Regions from separate parts of the Paraburkholderia sp. GV068 genome, predicted to be linked through region 1. Evidence: riboswitches for the same ligand, from Rfam matches in the RefSeq annotation. Region 1 holds a riboswitch; the other holds the start of a gene.

Region 1 (7,646 bases):
CGCATGCGTCGAGCCGCGGCAGCACGTCGTTGCGCAAACGTTCGAGTACGCGTGATGCTTGCGGCAGGCTGACTTCGGCGAAAGCGTTTGAAGCGTCGCCTTGCTCCTTGCACATTGCACGCAGCATGTCGGCTGCGAGCAGTTCGAGACGCTCGCGCGTATCGCCGCAATGCCGCCACGGCGCGTCGCTCACGCGTTGCAGAACATCGGGGCGCGGACCCGTCCATGCCGCCGACCAATCGACAGACAACGGATCGAAGAACCGATCGATGTTCAGATCGCGCGCCAACGCATCGATCAAACCTGCGTTGCGGCCTTGCCCATCACCGACGGGAAAGCGCCCCAGCGCGAGCAACGTATCGCGCCGTTGCACGCCGTGCGGCGATTGACCGAACGTGTGCAACCCATCGCGAATCTGCGCCTCTTTCAATTCGCAGAGCCACGCATCGACGCGGGTCAGCAGCACATCTTCATCGTCCTCGCCCTTCGGCGCCGACAGGCTCAGTTCTTCATGCAACCTGTGTTCTACGATGGTCGCGAGAATCGTGCGCCGCAACAGCTTCGAGCGGCGCGGATCGACCATCAATGCTTCATAGTATTCGTCGACCTGGCGCTCGAGATCCTGCAGCGGCCCATAGCTTTCCGCGCGCGTGAGCGGCGGCATCAGGTGATCGACGATCACCGCCTGCGCACGGCGTTTCGCCTGGCTGCCCTCGCCTGGATCGTTGACGATGAACGGATACAGATGCGGCATCGGCCCGAGAATCAGATCGGGCCAACAGGTATCGCTCAGCGCGACGCTCTTGCCCGGCAGCCATTCCAGGTTGCCATGCTTGCCGACATGCACGATTGCGTCGATGCCGAACTGATGACGCAGCCAGAAATAGAACGCCAGGTACGCATGCGGGGGCACCAGTTCGGCGTCGTGATAGCTCGCGTAATCGCCCTGATCACGTGAACGCGACGGCTGAATGCCGACGAACACATGACCGCAGCGCCAGCCCGAAATCATGAAACGGCCGCGCCGCACGGTCGGGTCCTGGTCCGGCGAGCCCCAGCGCGCATTCAGCGCATCGCGCGTCTGAGCAGGCAGCGCGTTGAAATACGCGAGGTAGTCGCCAAGCGCAAAGCTTTGCAAAGCGGGCCGCAGATCGCGCACGACGGGATCGTTCGTCACGCCTTCGGTCAGCTTCTTCAGCAGCGCGTCGCCGTTTTCTGGCACGTCGGCCACGCGATAACCTTCGTCGCGCAGCATCGACAGAATGCCGACCACCGACGCCGGCGTGTCGAGCCCGACGCCATTGCCGATGCGTCCCTCGCTCATCGGATAGTTAGCGAGAATCAGCGCGAGCTTCTTCTCGGCGTTATCGAGCGAACGCAGCCGGCACCAGCGGCGGCTCAGTTCAGCGAGAAAACGCACGCGTTCGAGATCCGGCTGATAGCGGACCACGTCGACTTCCGTATGCGGACAACGATAGGCGAGCCCCTTGAAACTGATCGCGCGCGTGATGATGCGGCCGTCCACTTCCGGCAGCGCGATATGCATCGCGATGTCGCGCGAATTGAGGCCCTGGTTGTCCTTCACCCAGTCGTCGCGATTGCCGCCGCTCAAAATCACTTGCAGCACCGGCGCATCGCCTGCGAGCGCGAGCGGTTCCGGATCGTCGATCGCAGACGCGGCGAACGCAGTGGTGTTGAGCACTAGCGCGGCATCATGTTGCGCGCACAACGACTGCACGACTTCCCGGCTCATCGCATCTTTCAGCGACGTGATCGCAATCGGCAGCGGGTTCATGCCTTCTGATTCGAGCGCGTCGATCAGCGCGTCGAACACCGCGGTATTGGCCGCCTGAAGATGCGCCTTGTAGAACAGAATCGCGGCAACGGGCGCGGCATGCTGCCAGCGCGCCTGCCAGTCGGCGATAGTCGGCGTATCGCATGCGGGATGGTAGAGCGACGCGGCAGGCAACGCGCGCGGCGGCGCCGGTTCGCGTCCCCATCGTAAAGCGCGATGCGCGATGCAGCGCAGGAACGCCTCGGCGTTCTGCGGCCCGCCTTCGCGCAGATAGCGCCACAGTTGATGGCAGAGATCGGCATCGGCGGTACTGCGTGCGAGCAGGTTCGGATCTTCCTGCAGATCGCCGGAGAACATCGCGAGCGTCTGCTGTTTGCGCTCCGCAAGCGCGACCACCTGCTCGATGCCGTATGGCCAGTACGCCTCGCCGCCAAGATGATCGACCACGACGACGCGCGCATGTTGCAACACGTCTTCGACGTAAAAGTCCACGGAGGCAGGCTGCCGCAGATACGTGACATTCGCGAGGCGCACGCTCGGGAAGCCGTCGCCGAGACGCGGAAACACGCTCGCGAGCAACGACAGCGTCGTATCCGCGGAACTCAGAATGACGATGTCCGCGGGCCGCTGATCAATGCGGATCACGCCTTGCGTATCGTCGACGAAACCGCCCGGCGTGGTGCGCAGCAGATGCATGTGTCTATACCTGCTTACGTCTGTTGCGCGGCGACAGCGGCTGCGACGCCGAGCGCCGCGTCGAACGCGCGTTGTAGCGCAGCCTGGTCGAGGTCTTCACCGATCAGCACGAAGCGGCTTTCGGCGCCTTCGCCTAGTTCTTCCAGTTCACCTTGCTGCCAGCGTCGATCGAAATAACTATCGAAGCGCCGGCCCACGCCTTGAACGACGAGCCGCATCGGCGCGCCCGGCAACGCCGCGAAACCCTTCACGCGATAAATCGTGTTGTTTTCCACGAGTCCTTGCAGCGCGGCGATCACCGCTTCACGCGACTGTGCCTTTGCATTCACGACCACCGAATCGAACTCATCGTGATGATGATTGGCGTCGTCGGCCGAACCGTGGTGATCGTGGCGCAAGTGAATGGTTTCCTCCGACGCCGCTTCAAGTCCGAACAACGCGTGCAGATCGAGTTCGCCTTTATGCGCGCGCACGATCTTCACCTGCGGCGGAATTTCGGCGCGAATCACGGCTTCGACCGCGTTCTGGCCTGCTTCGTCGAGCAGATCGGTCTTGTTCAGAATCACCAGATCCGCAGCCGACAACTGATCCTCGAACAATTCGTGCAGCGGCGACTCGTGGTCGAGATTCGGATCGGCCTTGCGTTGCGCGTCGACAGCAAGCGGGTTTTCGGCGAACTGACCGCTTGCCGCAGCGGGTCCATCGACCACCGTAATCACCGCATCCACAGTGAAACTGTTCTTGATCTGCGGCCAGTTGAACGCCTGCACAAGCGGCTTCGGCAACGCGAGCCCCGAGGTTTCGATCAGCACATGGTCGATCTGCTCGCGGCGCTCGACGAGCTTTTCCATCACTGGAAAGAACTCTTCCTGGACCGTGCAGCACAGGCAACCGTTCGCCAGTTCATACAATTGGCCTTCGGTCTCGACGCCGTTTTCATCGCAACCAATGCCGCAACCTTTGAGGATTTCGCCGTCTATGCCGAGCTCGCCGAACTCGTTGACGATCACCGCAATGCGCTTGCCGCCCGCATTCCGAAGAATGTGCCGCAGCAACGTCGTCTTGCCGCTGCCGAGAAAGCCCGTGACGATGGTGACGGGAATCTTGCGCATCTGAACTTGCATGGTGAGTCCATCCGTGAGAGTTGCATCTGCTGGCCGGCCGAATCACGCGCTTTGCGCATGACGTCGCATCGCAAAACGCGGGAACGCACGACGGCCTTGCCGCTACACCAGGGAAACGCAGAATACGGGTATGAGGTCATGAGCGCAGCGCCGCTTCCCCGCGGCGTTCGCCCTTCGTGTTCCGGCCGGTATCCGGGCTGGCGAAAGCGCCGCTTCCCCTTCCCGGACGAGTGATTTCTCGCCCAGTGGTGATATGCCGACGCGGCCTTGCGCGTGGACATCGAAGCCGGCTCCGCGGCGCCATGCAAACCGCCATGACGTCGCTTTTCGCTTACCGTTGCGGGGGCAGCACAGGTTGACCCGATCCATGCGAGGCGGGCGCCCTGTTTCCCGTTTAACTGCATGCGCACGAGCGCGCACACGAGCACCAGAAGTGCGTGCGAGTGTAGGCCGCGCGCCTTGCGCCGTCAAGAAAACGCAAGCCCGGCGCGCTTATCGGACGGGCTTGCCGTGTGCTATCGTATGCGCGCGTCTGGTGCCCGCACATGCGCTCGCGTGTGCAGTTAAACGGGAAACAGGCAGCGCGCTTGCGCTCAACCTGTGCTGTCCCCGCAACGGTAAGCGACCGGCGGCGCGATTATTTTTTGCGCCGCACATGCGTTTTCAGTGCCACTGTCCAGCACATTCGAACGAATGTGGGCGGGAAGGCAAAGCGCGTGAGGCCGCCAGCCCGGATACCGGCCAGACGCGGAGGCGGCCGTGCGTTCTCAACGTCACGCCGCCGGCCGCCGGAATCCGCGAGGGACGGATGTGAAGGCGCTCAAGCACGACTTAGGGAAGCGGTCTGCAATCCGCGTTTGCTGTCGTGCGCGAATGCACAGTTTCGAATGACTTCAATTTCCATCACATTGCGTGTATGTCGACGCTGCATGATTGCATGTGCGCCGACGCGGCGCATGCCGCGATGAAACGCGCATGGCTGATCGGCGCAGGCCCCGGCGACGTCGAACTGATGACGCTCAAGGCAACCCGCGCGCTCGCGCAAGCCGACGTGATACTCGTCGACGATCTGGTGAACCCCGACGTGCTGCAATTTGCGCGCGCCGATGCGTGCATCGTGTATGTCGGCAAGCGCGGCGGTCATCCGTCGACGCCGCAACACGGCATCGCCGAACAAATGCTCGCGCATCTGAACGAAGGGCGCAGCGTCGCGCGTTTGAAGGGCGGCGATCCCTTCGTGTTCGGCAGAGGCGGCGAAGAGCAACAGGCGCTGCATGCGGCGGGCGTCGACGTCGAAATCGTCAGCGGCATCACGGCCGGCATTGCGGCGCCGGCGGCCATCGGCATTCCGGTCACGCACCGCGATCATGCGCAAGGCGTCGTGTTCGTGACCGGCCACGGCGCAGGCACGAGCGAGCCGGATTGGGCCGCGCTCGCCGCCACGCGCATGACGCTCGTCATCTATATGGGCATGCGGCGGCTAAACGACATCGTCGGCGCGTTGCTGGCAGCGGGCATGTCGGCAGAGACGCCGTGTGCCGCGATCGAATCCGCAACGCGCCCCGAGCAGCGGCATGCGCTCGCGACACTCGGTGATTTCGCCGATGCCGTCGCGCGCGCGGGACTCGGCTCGCCCGCGATCGTGGTGATCGGCGGCGTGGCGTCGCTGGCGAAGGATGTCCGATGAAAACGCTTAGCGTGGGCATCGGTTGCCGCTTGCAGACGTCGGCGGAAGAAATCGAAAACGCTGTGCGCGCAGCGCTCGGCTCGCATTCATTCGAAGACATCGCGGCCGTCGCCTCGATCGAAACCAAAGCGCAAGAACCCGGCTTGCTCGCGTTCTGCTCGCGCCACGGGTTACCGCTGAAGCTGTTCACTCGCGAGCAGATTGCCGCGCTGCATGTCGCCGAGCCGTCGGCGGCGGCGCGCGAGCATCTCGGCGTCGACGGCGTCTGCGAACCGTGTGCGTTGCTCGGCGCGTCGATCCACGCTGCCACTCACACGCAGTATCTCGTCGCTCGCAAAACCGTTCACGCGGGCGTCACCGTGGCGATTGCATCGACCGAACACGCGCTGCCGCGCAGCGCCACCTTCACTGACCAGGACCTTCCATGAAGACCGATCCCGAATCGCATCAACGCATGACCGAACGCCGGCGCGAAGGCCACGAAAAGAAACAGGCCAACGCGACCGTCGAAAAGGGTCTGCTGATCGTCAACACCGGCACCGGCAAAGGCAAGACGACCGCTGCGTTCGGCATGGCCGTGCGCGTGCTCGGCCACGGCATGCGTCTTGGCGTCGTGCAGTTCATCAAGGGCGCGCTGCATACGTCGGAGCGCGACTTTCTCGGCGCCATCGCCAACTGCGATTTCGTCACGATGGGCGACGGCTACACCTGGAACACGCAGAACCGCGACGCCGACATCGCGACCGCGCGCAAGGGCTGGGACGAAGCGCGCCGGATGATCGAAAGCGGCGACTATCAGATGGTGATCCTCGACGAGCTGAACACCGTGCTCAAGTACGAGTACCTGCCGCTCGACGAAGTGCTGTCCGTGATCGCCGCGCGTCCAGAGATGCTGCATGTGGTCGTGACAGGCCGTCATGCGCCCGACGCGCTGATCGAAGCCGCCGACCTCGTCACCGAAATGCGCATCGTCAAGCATCCGTATCGCGAGCAAGGCGTGAAAGCGCAGCGCGGCGTGGAGTTCTGAACGTGTCCGCCTGCCCCGCGCTCTTCATCAGCGCGCCCGCGTCGGGCCAGGGCAAGACCACGATCACCGCGGGTCTTGCGCGCTACCATCGGCGGCTCGGGCGGCACGTGCGTGTCTTCAAGACCGGGCCCGACTTTCTCGATCCCATGATTCTCGCGCACTCGAGCGGCGCGCCGGTGTTGTCGCTCGATCTGTGGATGGTCGGTCAGGACGCGTGCCGCAGTCTGCTTGCCGAGGCGGCGGCCGAAGCCGATCTGATCCTGATCGAAGGCGTGATGGGTCTCTTCGACGGCACACCGAGCAGCGCCGATCTCGCGAGCGCTTTCGGCGTGCCCGTGCTCGCTGTCATTTCCGCGAAGGCGATGGCGCAGACCTTCGGCGCGGTCGCGTTCGGGCTTGCGAATTTCAGGCCGCACGTGCCGTTTCATGGCGTGCTCGCTAACCGCGTCGGCTCCGCGCGTCACGCGCAGATGCTGCAAGAAGCGTTGCCGTCGACGCTGCGCTGGTGCGGCCACCTCGCAGCAAGCGATGAAATCGAATTACCCGACCGTCACCTCGGCTTGCATCAAGCGGCCGAAATCGACGACCTCGACGCGCGCCTCGAACGCGCCGCCGATGCGCTCGCCGATACCGCGTTAGCCGATCTGCCGCCCGCCGTCGAATTCGGCGCGCCCACGCCGCCGGCGCTGCCGCCGCTTCTGCAAGGCAAGCAGATCGCCATTGCGCGCGACGCAGCGTTCTCGTTCATCTATCCGGCCAACGTCACGCTGCTGGAAGCACTCGGCGCGCGCGTGCAATACTTCTCGCCGCTCGCCGACGAGCCGTTGCCCGCGGGCACGGACGCTGTGTATCTGCCCGGCGGCTACCCCGAACTGCACGCGGCGGCGCTCGGCGGCAACACGCGCAGCGCCGCTGCGGTCCGCGCGCATGTGGCAAACGGCAAACCGCTCGTCGCCGAATGCGGCGGCATGCTGTATCTGCTCGATCGACTCACCGACGCGCAAGGCGTCAGCACGCCGATGCTCGGCCTGCTGCGCGGCCACGCGACGATGCAAACGCGCTTCACCGCGCTCGGCATGCAGCAGATCGACAGCGTGCATGGCGTGATGACCGGCCACACGTTTCACTACTCGAAGGTGAGCACGGCGTTAGTGCCGCTGCGCTCAGCCACGCGGCCTCAAGGCGATGCGCCCGGCGAGGCGCTGTATCGCGCCGGCTCCATCGTCGCGACTTATATGCATGCTTACTGGCCCTCCAACCCGGCTTTCGCGGCTGCTCTCTTCAATGGCCAAGCCTTTTAACGACGCCGACCGCGAT
Region 2 (7,646 bases), on a different contig from region 1:
GTGCGTCCCGGCTCGCGTGTCCATTCGCTTAGCGCTTCCAGGCACTCTATCTGATGATGCAAGTCCAGATGCGACAGCGGTTCATCGAGCAGCAACAGCGGCGCTTGCTGGCACAGCACCCCGGCGAGCGAGACACGCTGACGTTCGCCGCCTGAGAGCGACAGCACGTCGCGCGCGGCGAATTCGGTGAGGCCGAGCACATCGAGCGCGGCGTGCGCCGCCTCGCGATCGGCCTCGCGCTCCCAGCCCCAGCCGGTCAGATGCGGAAAGCGGTTGAGCATGACGATGTCGAGCACGCTTGCGCTGAAAGCGTCGGGCGCGCTTTGCGGCATCAACGCGCGACGTTGCGCAAGCTGTTGACCCTGCCAGTGCGCAAGCGGCACGCCGTCGAGTTCGACCTGTCCCGCCGACGGTTGCTTCAAGCCGGCTAACGTCGATAGAAGCGTCGTCTTGCCCGCGCCGTTCGGTCCAGCCACGCACCAGATCTCGCCGGGATAGAACGTATGCGTGAAGGCGTCGAGCAAGGTGCGTGCGCCCGCACGCAACGTCACGCGTTGCGCGCTGAGCGCGGGCTGAGCCTGGTTGGAGGTGTGATGGGAGGCGTGCATCATCGGCGGGCGCGCAGCAGCATCCACAGAAACACCGGCACGCCGATGATCGACGTAATCACGCCGACCGGCAATTGCGCCGGCGCGATCACGAGGCGTGCGATCAGGTCCGCGCCCATCACCGCGACGCCGCCGCCGAGCGCCGCGGCGGGCAGCAGCATGCGCTGGTCGTTGCCGAACGCGAGCCGCAGCACATGCGGCACGACGAGCCCGACGAAGCCGATGGTGCCCGCCGTCGTCACCGCTGCGGCCGCCGCGAGCGAGGCCGCGAGATAGACGCGCAAGCGCAGCGGCATCACCGCCACGCCGAGCGCTTCTGCGACGGCGTCGCCTCGCAAAAGCACGTTCAGACGCGGCGCAACCGGCACGATGACAACTACAACGACCACGAGCGCCGCAAGCGCCGTCCACGGCATCGCATTGCCGTTGAGGTCGCCGGTGAGCCAGAACAGCATGCCGCGCAGACGATTGTCGGGCGCGAGGTTCAGCAGCAACGTGATCAACGCGCCCCAACCCGCCGCGATGACCGCGCCGGTCAACAGCAAACGCGGCGACGTGTCCTGCGGCTCGCCGCGCCACAACTCGCGGCGCGCGAGACCGAGCACGAGCAGAATCGACACGAATGCGCCTGCGAACGCGGACGCATCGACGAGCCACCACGCGCTGCCGGCGATCATCGCGATCAGCGCGAAGCTCGCGGCCCCGCCCGATACGCCCAACACGTAGGGCTCCGCGAGCGGATTGCGCAACAGCACTTGCAAGAGCGCACCGGCCATTGCGAGCAATGCGCCGCACGCGAAACCGGCCAATGCGCGCGGCAAGCGCAGCGTGCGCACGATTTCGCCGGCGAGATCGTCGGAGGCGCTGGCAGAGCCGGACGCGGACGCCGACGCATGCAGCGGCGACAGCGCCTCGATCAAGCGCGCGGGCGCGAGCGAGACGCTGCCCAACGCGAGCGACGCCATCAGCACGACCAGCGCGGCGAGCGCGAGCACGAGCCAGATCGCGGCGGCGCGCTTCGCGGTCATCGCGTGCAATGCGGCGGGCAGGGAACCTGGATGACGGCTCATCGGCGCGCTCTCAACATGGCGCGCGCATCACTGCTGCTGCCAGCCGAGCGTGACATACGCACCGCGCCCCGGCGAGTTATACGAGTAGGCCGTTTCATAGTCCTTGTTCAACAGATTCTGGATTTGCGCGGCCACGTACCAGGCTTTCGTGATGTTGTAGCGCGCGGACAGATTCACGATGCCGTAGCCGCCGAGCTTGCCGCTGCTGTCCTCGCGCGGGCCGCTCACGATCCACTCGCCGCCCACGCGCCACCCCGCGATGCTGCGGTTCACCGTCAAGGACGCGAAGCGCCGCGCGCGCCGCACGAGGTCCACGTCGTTGTCGAGATCGACGGGATTTTGCAGCGTGACCGATGCGCGCACATCGGTCTTGCCCACATGTCCGCTCCACGATCCCTCGAGCCCCTGCACTTTTGCATGCCCCACGTTCTCCGCCAGATAGATGCCCGGCGTGACCTGCTGATAGTCGATCAGATTCGAATAACGCGTCTGGAAAGCACTCAAACGCATCACGCCCAACGCATTCGACGCGTACTGCAGCGCCGCTTCGAGCGAATGGCTGCGCTCGGGCTGAATCGACGGATTGCCGCTTAGCGGATAGTACAGATCGTCGAAGCTCGGCGCGCGAAACGAATCCGAATAGCTTGCGCTCAGCTTCCAATGCGGCGTGATGTCGAACCCATAGCCGAGATAGTAACTGTTCGCTCCGCCGAAATCGGAGTACTGGTCGCGCCGCACGTTGGCCTGGATTTGGTTGCGTCCGAAGCGCGCCGTGTAGCCCGCGAAGACGGAATCGACATGCCGCGTGGGCGCGGCGAACGTATCGGAGTCGAGGCTCTGATCGAGATGCTCGTAGCCCACGCGCAGTTTTTGCTGCGCGGCCAGCGCGAAATCGTTCTGCCACGTGTATTGCCGGTTGTCGGTATCGAAGCGTCCGTTGTAGAGGCCGTTGGTCTTCGATACGCTGCGGTCGTCGCCTTCGGACACGATGAAGTGCGTGGTCCACCAGTCGGTCAGCTTGCCGTTGGCGAACGCGGACACCTGCCGCACTTTCGTGTAGAGGTTGTTCAGATCGGTCGGCGCGCCGTACGCGTTGTCGTAGCTGTTGTTGCCGTTCGACTGCAGATAGCGGACGCCCGCGTCCCATTGGTCGTTGAACTTGTGGCGCAGCGACGCCGAAATGCTCTCGTTCAGATAGCCGTTCGCGTTCGGATTCGCGTTGGGCGCCTCGCTTGGATTCAGCGCTGAAAAGCCGTCGTCTTTCGAGCGCGCGAGCGAAATGCTGAAGGTCGTGCGGCCGTCTTTATCCAATGCGCCGTTCGCGCCCACCTGCTGCGTCTGCGTGTGATAGCTGCCGTAGCCCACAGAGAAATTGAAACGCGGCGGATGCGCGCCGCCGTCTTTCGTGAACACCTGTACCACGCCGCCGATCGCGCCCGAGCCGTATAACGCGGACACGTTGCCGTTCACGACCTCGACGTGATCGATCTGATCGAGCGGAATCTGCGCGATTTGCGCGGTGCCGAGACTCACGGAATCGACGCGCACGCCGTCGATGAGAATCAGCGATTGCGTCGACGACGCGCCGCGCAAATAAAGGCTCGCCGTCGAACCGGGCCCGCCTGTACGCGAGATTTGCGCGCCGGGCGCGAGTTGCAGCAGGCCGGGCAGATCCGTTGCGGTGGTGTCGGCCAGGTCCTGCTGATCGAATAGCGACGTCTGCGGGATCGTATCGGCAAGCGCTTGCGGTCCGCGCTCGGCGGTCACCACGACGGGCGATAAAACAGTGGACGATGCAGTGGACGAAGCGGTGGACGAAGCGTCGGCGTTTGCAGGCGCGGCGGCCTGCGCATGCGCGAGATGGGGCAGCCCGGCAAAAGCGAGCAGCACCGCGCGGGCGATGGGGGACAGCATGAAGTGAGATTTCCCGTGGATGGCGTGCGCGGCCCGCTTCCCCGCAGGCCGTCGCGTAACGAGGCGCGTGCGCTTTTGACAATTCGCGCCGCGCGCCCCTCCCTCTGGCCGGTATCCGGGCTAACGACTTTCGATCCCGCCTTCCCACGCGTGACGCGCAGTGGCACACTCGCGAGTTGAACCGGAACACGCGATGGGGATCGAACTGCAAAAGCGCGAACTGCTGTTCGAAATACGATTCGTACCGCAGCACTGAACTGCGATGAGCAGCGATGAACTGCAGCGAATGCGACGAACTGCAATGCACGCGAAATGCGGTCGCTTACCGTTGCGGGGGCAGCGCAGGTTGGCGCGTTCGGGTAGAACGGCGCGGCCTGCTTCCCGTTTAACTGCGCGCACAATGAAATGCGCGCGGGCACCAGAGTGCGGCCAGTGTATGAGCGCCCTCTGAGTCAGTCAAGAACGCGGGCCGCGAGAGCGATTCATTCGGACAGGGTCGAGCTATTGTCCGACGCGATCTCCGGCACGCGCGTAGTTTCTCTTCTTCAGTCGAAAAAAGGCTGCAAAAAGCGGGGTTGTTACGTCTCGAAACGAGACAAATGTCGGAACGTGCGACATTCCGCGCTAAAATGCGATGTCTTTAGAGGACGCAGCACATGCTCACCGAACTCGAAACACTTTCACAGAATATCGGCAAGCTGATCGCGATCAGCCAGCGCCACAATGAAGCGCGCCTCGCGCTCGAAGAGCAACTCGCGCAGTCGCGCGCCGAAGCCGAAGCTACGCGCACGGAACTTGCGCTGCTGCGCGAGGAACGCGACGCACTGCAAGCGGAGCGCGACGCGCTGTCGGCCAAGATCGACGACGCGCAGGTGCGTCTGAACGCGATCCTCGAAAAATTGCCGCGTGCGCGTGCGCACAACGAGCCGGACAACCAGCTCGATCTGCTCGAGCCCGCTCCGCACGAGGTCGAAACAGAGAGCGACGCCACTCGCCACGGAGAAAATGCATGACGACCAAGCAGATCGAAGTATCGATTCTCGGCGTGCCCTATCGCCTCGCCTGCTCGCCGGAAACGGAAGGCGCGCTGCTTGAAGCAGTCGCGCGAGTCGACGCCGAAATGTCGAAGATCCGCAATAACAGCAACGTGCGCGGCACGGATCGCATTGCAGTCATGGCTGCGCTGTCGCTGGCATCCGAACTGCTTAAGCTGCAAACAAGCGTGCGTCACGGAGAAGCATTTCCCGCTGAAGAAATCCGGCGTACAATGCATCAAATGAACGAGCAACTGGGTACTGTCATCGAGCAGTACAGCGTGCAGTAAGTTGCAAGTAGCATGTTGAGAGCAGTGCGGCCGGTGCTGATACCGGCTGCGGATTCAAACGGAAAGTAAGCAGGCAAGGTTCGTGAAGCATGCACGAACTGCGCGAGGCGAACAGGTCCCCAACGTTTGAGTCAATCGTTTCAGTGTCATCGGTTTTGCTTCATCGGTTTAGCTTCCCTGCCTGGTTCGCCAAGGTCATATATTCCTTGAACCAATGCCATGTGCACGGTTGCGGAAATTTGTAGCACGGGCGTGCGCGTCACTCTGTCTGATGTACCCGAAGTGCTGCTAACTGCGACCAATTCTGAACCCCCGGTTCAGGATGCCGGCCTAGCGGCTAAGGCGGGGACCTTATTTGGAACGGCATCGGACTTGCGTCCGGTGCCGTTTTTGTTTGGGCGCCGTGCTTCTTCAAACCCCTAACGTTCAATTCGATTCATGCGCTACTGGCTAATGAAGTCCGAACCGGACGAAGCAAGCATCGACCATCTCGCCAACGCCGCGCACCGCACGCTGCCGTGGACGGGCGTGCGCAACTATCAGGCTCGCAACTTCATGCGCGATGGCATGCAGATCGGCGACGGCGTGCTGTTCTATCACTCGAGCTGCCCCGAGCCGGGCATCGCGGGGCTTGCTGAAGTTGCGTCCACGGCCTATCCGGACCCCACGCAGTTCGATAGCAAGAGCCCGTATTACGACCCGAAGTCGTCGCAGGAAACGCCGCGCTGGCTGCTCGTCGACGTCGTGTTCAAGAAGAAGATTCCGTTGATTCCGCTCGCGGCCTTGCGCGAGCATGAAGAACTGAAGGACATGCGCGTGCTCGCGAGAGGCAACCGTCTGTCGATCACGCCAGTGACCGAAGCGGAGTGGCGCTTCATCACGACGCGGCTCGTTTGACGTCGCGCGGCCCACGTTGCCGCAACGCTGCAGCAACGTTGAAGCAAAGTTAAATTAGGGAACCAAGCTCAGGTTACGAGCGCCTAACGGACTCGCAAACGGCTTCGGCAAGCGTCGTGCCGTTGCGTCGCGCTCGCCTCGTCGCGCGCAACCCTGTTCAAGCATGGAGTCCAATAATGACGAAACACACCGCACGTGCACTCGCTTTCGCGCTGGTCTGCGCGGCGCCCGCTGCACTCGCGCTCACGCCCGCCGTTGCGCGCGCGCAGAGCGTCGTGCCCTATCAACCGGCCGGCGTGCTGTCGCTGAATGCACAAGCGAGCGCGGACGTACCGCAAGACGTGGTCGACATCACGCTCTTTTACGAGCAGGAAGCGAGCGATCCGTCGGCGCTCACGTCAACGCTGAATCAGCGTGCCGATTCCGCGTTGCAAAAAGCAAAGGGTGTGAGCGGCGTGACCGCGCGCACCGGTTCGTTCTCGATTTATCCGTCGACCGATCGTGACGGGCGCATCTCCGCATGGCGCGGCCGCACGGAGATCGTGCTCGAGTCGCACGACTTCACCGCGGCGTCGAAGCTCGCGGGGCAAATGGCTTCCATCATGCAGGTCGGCAACGTGCAGTTCTCGCTGTCGCCCGCGGCGCAGCGCGTGGCCGAACAGAAGCTCACCGGCGAGGCGATCAAGTCGTTCCGCGAGCAGGCGGCATCGTCCGCGCAGGCGTTCGGCTACAGCGGCTATTCGATCCGCGAGGTCAACGTCGGGCACAACGGCTCGATGCCGCGGCCGGTCATGATGATGAGCGCGCGCGCGATGGGCGCGGACGCGAAAATGGCTGCGCCGGTGCCGATAGAAGGCGGCACGTCGACGGTGACGGTGAATGTGTCAGGCTCGGTGCAGATGAAGTAATACGCTGGCACTTCGCTGGATATTCGGCCAAACAAAAACGCCACGGGCATGCATTGCATCCCGTGGCGTTTTGCTGTCCATCGCGCGCCGAAAAAAACGCGCGCCGCGCGTTACGGCAACGCGTGAGCCGCTTCGCTGCGGCCGCGCCGATACGACCATACCAGCATCGCGATGCCCGCGAGAATCATCGGCAGCGAAAGCCATTGGCCCATCGAGAGACCCATCGCGAGAAGACCGAGGAAGTCGTCGGGCTCGCGTGCGAATTCCACCGTGAAGCGCGCGAGGCCATAGCCGATCAGGAACACGGCGGAAATCGCGCCCATCGGCTTCGGCTTGCGCGAGAAGAAGAACATGACGAAGAACAGCGCGATGCCTTCGAGCGCGATCTCGTACAGCTCCGACGGATGACGCGGCAGCATGTGATATTGCGCGAACACTTCGTTCAGATGCCATTGCGCGGCGAGTTGCGGATGCGCGGCGAGCCACGCGGCGTCGTCGGGCGCGGCGCCGGGAAAGAGCATCGCCCACGGCGCGGACGGGTCGGTCACGCGCCCCCACAACTCGCCGTTGATGAAGTTGCCGAGCCGCCCCGCGGCGAGCCCGGTCGGCACCATCGGCGCGACGAAGTCGGTGACCTGCAGCCACGAGCGTTTGCGCTGATACGCGAACAGCACCATCGCGAACGTCACGCCGAGAAAGCCGCCGTGAAACGACATGCCGCCTTCCCACACCTTGAAGATGTCGAGCGGATGCGCGAGGTAAAAGCTCGCCTTGTAGAACAGCACGTAGCCGAGCCGGCCGCCGAGAATCGTGCCGAGCACGCCGTAAAACAGCATGTCGTCGATGTCTTTCGGCGTCCAGCCTTGCGCGGCGACGTACGGCAAGCGCAGCCGCAGCCGGCCGACGACGATCGCCGCGATGAACG

What was found. Region 1 has a riboswitch for cobalamin ahead of cobW (cobalamin biosynthesis protein CobW). Riboswitches for the same ligand answer to the same signal wherever they lie in the genome.
Region 2: it holds a riboswitch for cobalamin, as region 1 does, so the genes downstream of both, C8K18_RS08330 (TonB-dependent receptor domain-containing protein) here and cobW (cobalamin biosynthesis protein CobW) in region 1, are expected to answer to the same signal.

What each region holds. Positions count from the first base shown of each region.
Region 1 is NZ_QBUB01000006.1:3,605-11,250, forward strand. Features, by position in the region: gene cobN (cobaltochelatase subunit CobN) at 1-2,491, opposite strand, end outside; gene cobW (cobalamin biosynthesis protein CobW) at 2,506-3,615, opposite strand; cobalamin riboswitch at 3,781-4,062, opposite strand; cobalamin riboswitch at 4,132-4,376, shown strand; gene cobA (uroporphyrinogen-III C-methyltransferase) at 4,580-5,302, shown strand; gene C8K18_RS14120 (cobalamin biosynthesis protein) at 5,299-5,730, shown strand; gene cobO (cob(I)yrinic acid a,c-diamide adenosyltransferase) at 5,727-6,329, shown strand; gene C8K18_RS14130 (cobyrinate a,c-diamide synthase) at 6,332-7,630, shown strand; gene bluB (5,6-dimethylbenzimidazole synthase) at 7,614-7,646, shown strand, end outside.
Region 2 is NZ_QBUB01000003.1:151,384-159,029, forward strand. Features, by position in the region: gene C8K18_RS08320 (ABC transporter ATP-binding protein) at 1-611, opposite strand, end outside; gene C8K18_RS08325 (iron ABC transporter permease) at 608-1,678, opposite strand; gene C8K18_RS08330 (TonB-dependent receptor domain-containing protein) at 1,706-3,592, opposite strand; cobalamin riboswitch at 3,681-4,030, opposite strand; gene C8K18_RS08335 (hypothetical protein) at 4,249-4,605, shown strand; gene C8K18_RS08340 (cell division protein ZapA) at 4,602-4,916, shown strand; RNA gene ssrS (6S RNA) at 5,088-5,269, shown strand; gene C8K18_RS08350 (EVE domain-containing protein) at 5,355-5,813, shown strand; gene C8K18_RS08355 (SIMPL domain-containing protein) at 5,990-6,721, shown strand; gene lgt (prolipoprotein diacylglyceryl transferase) at 6,832-7,646, opposite strand, start outside.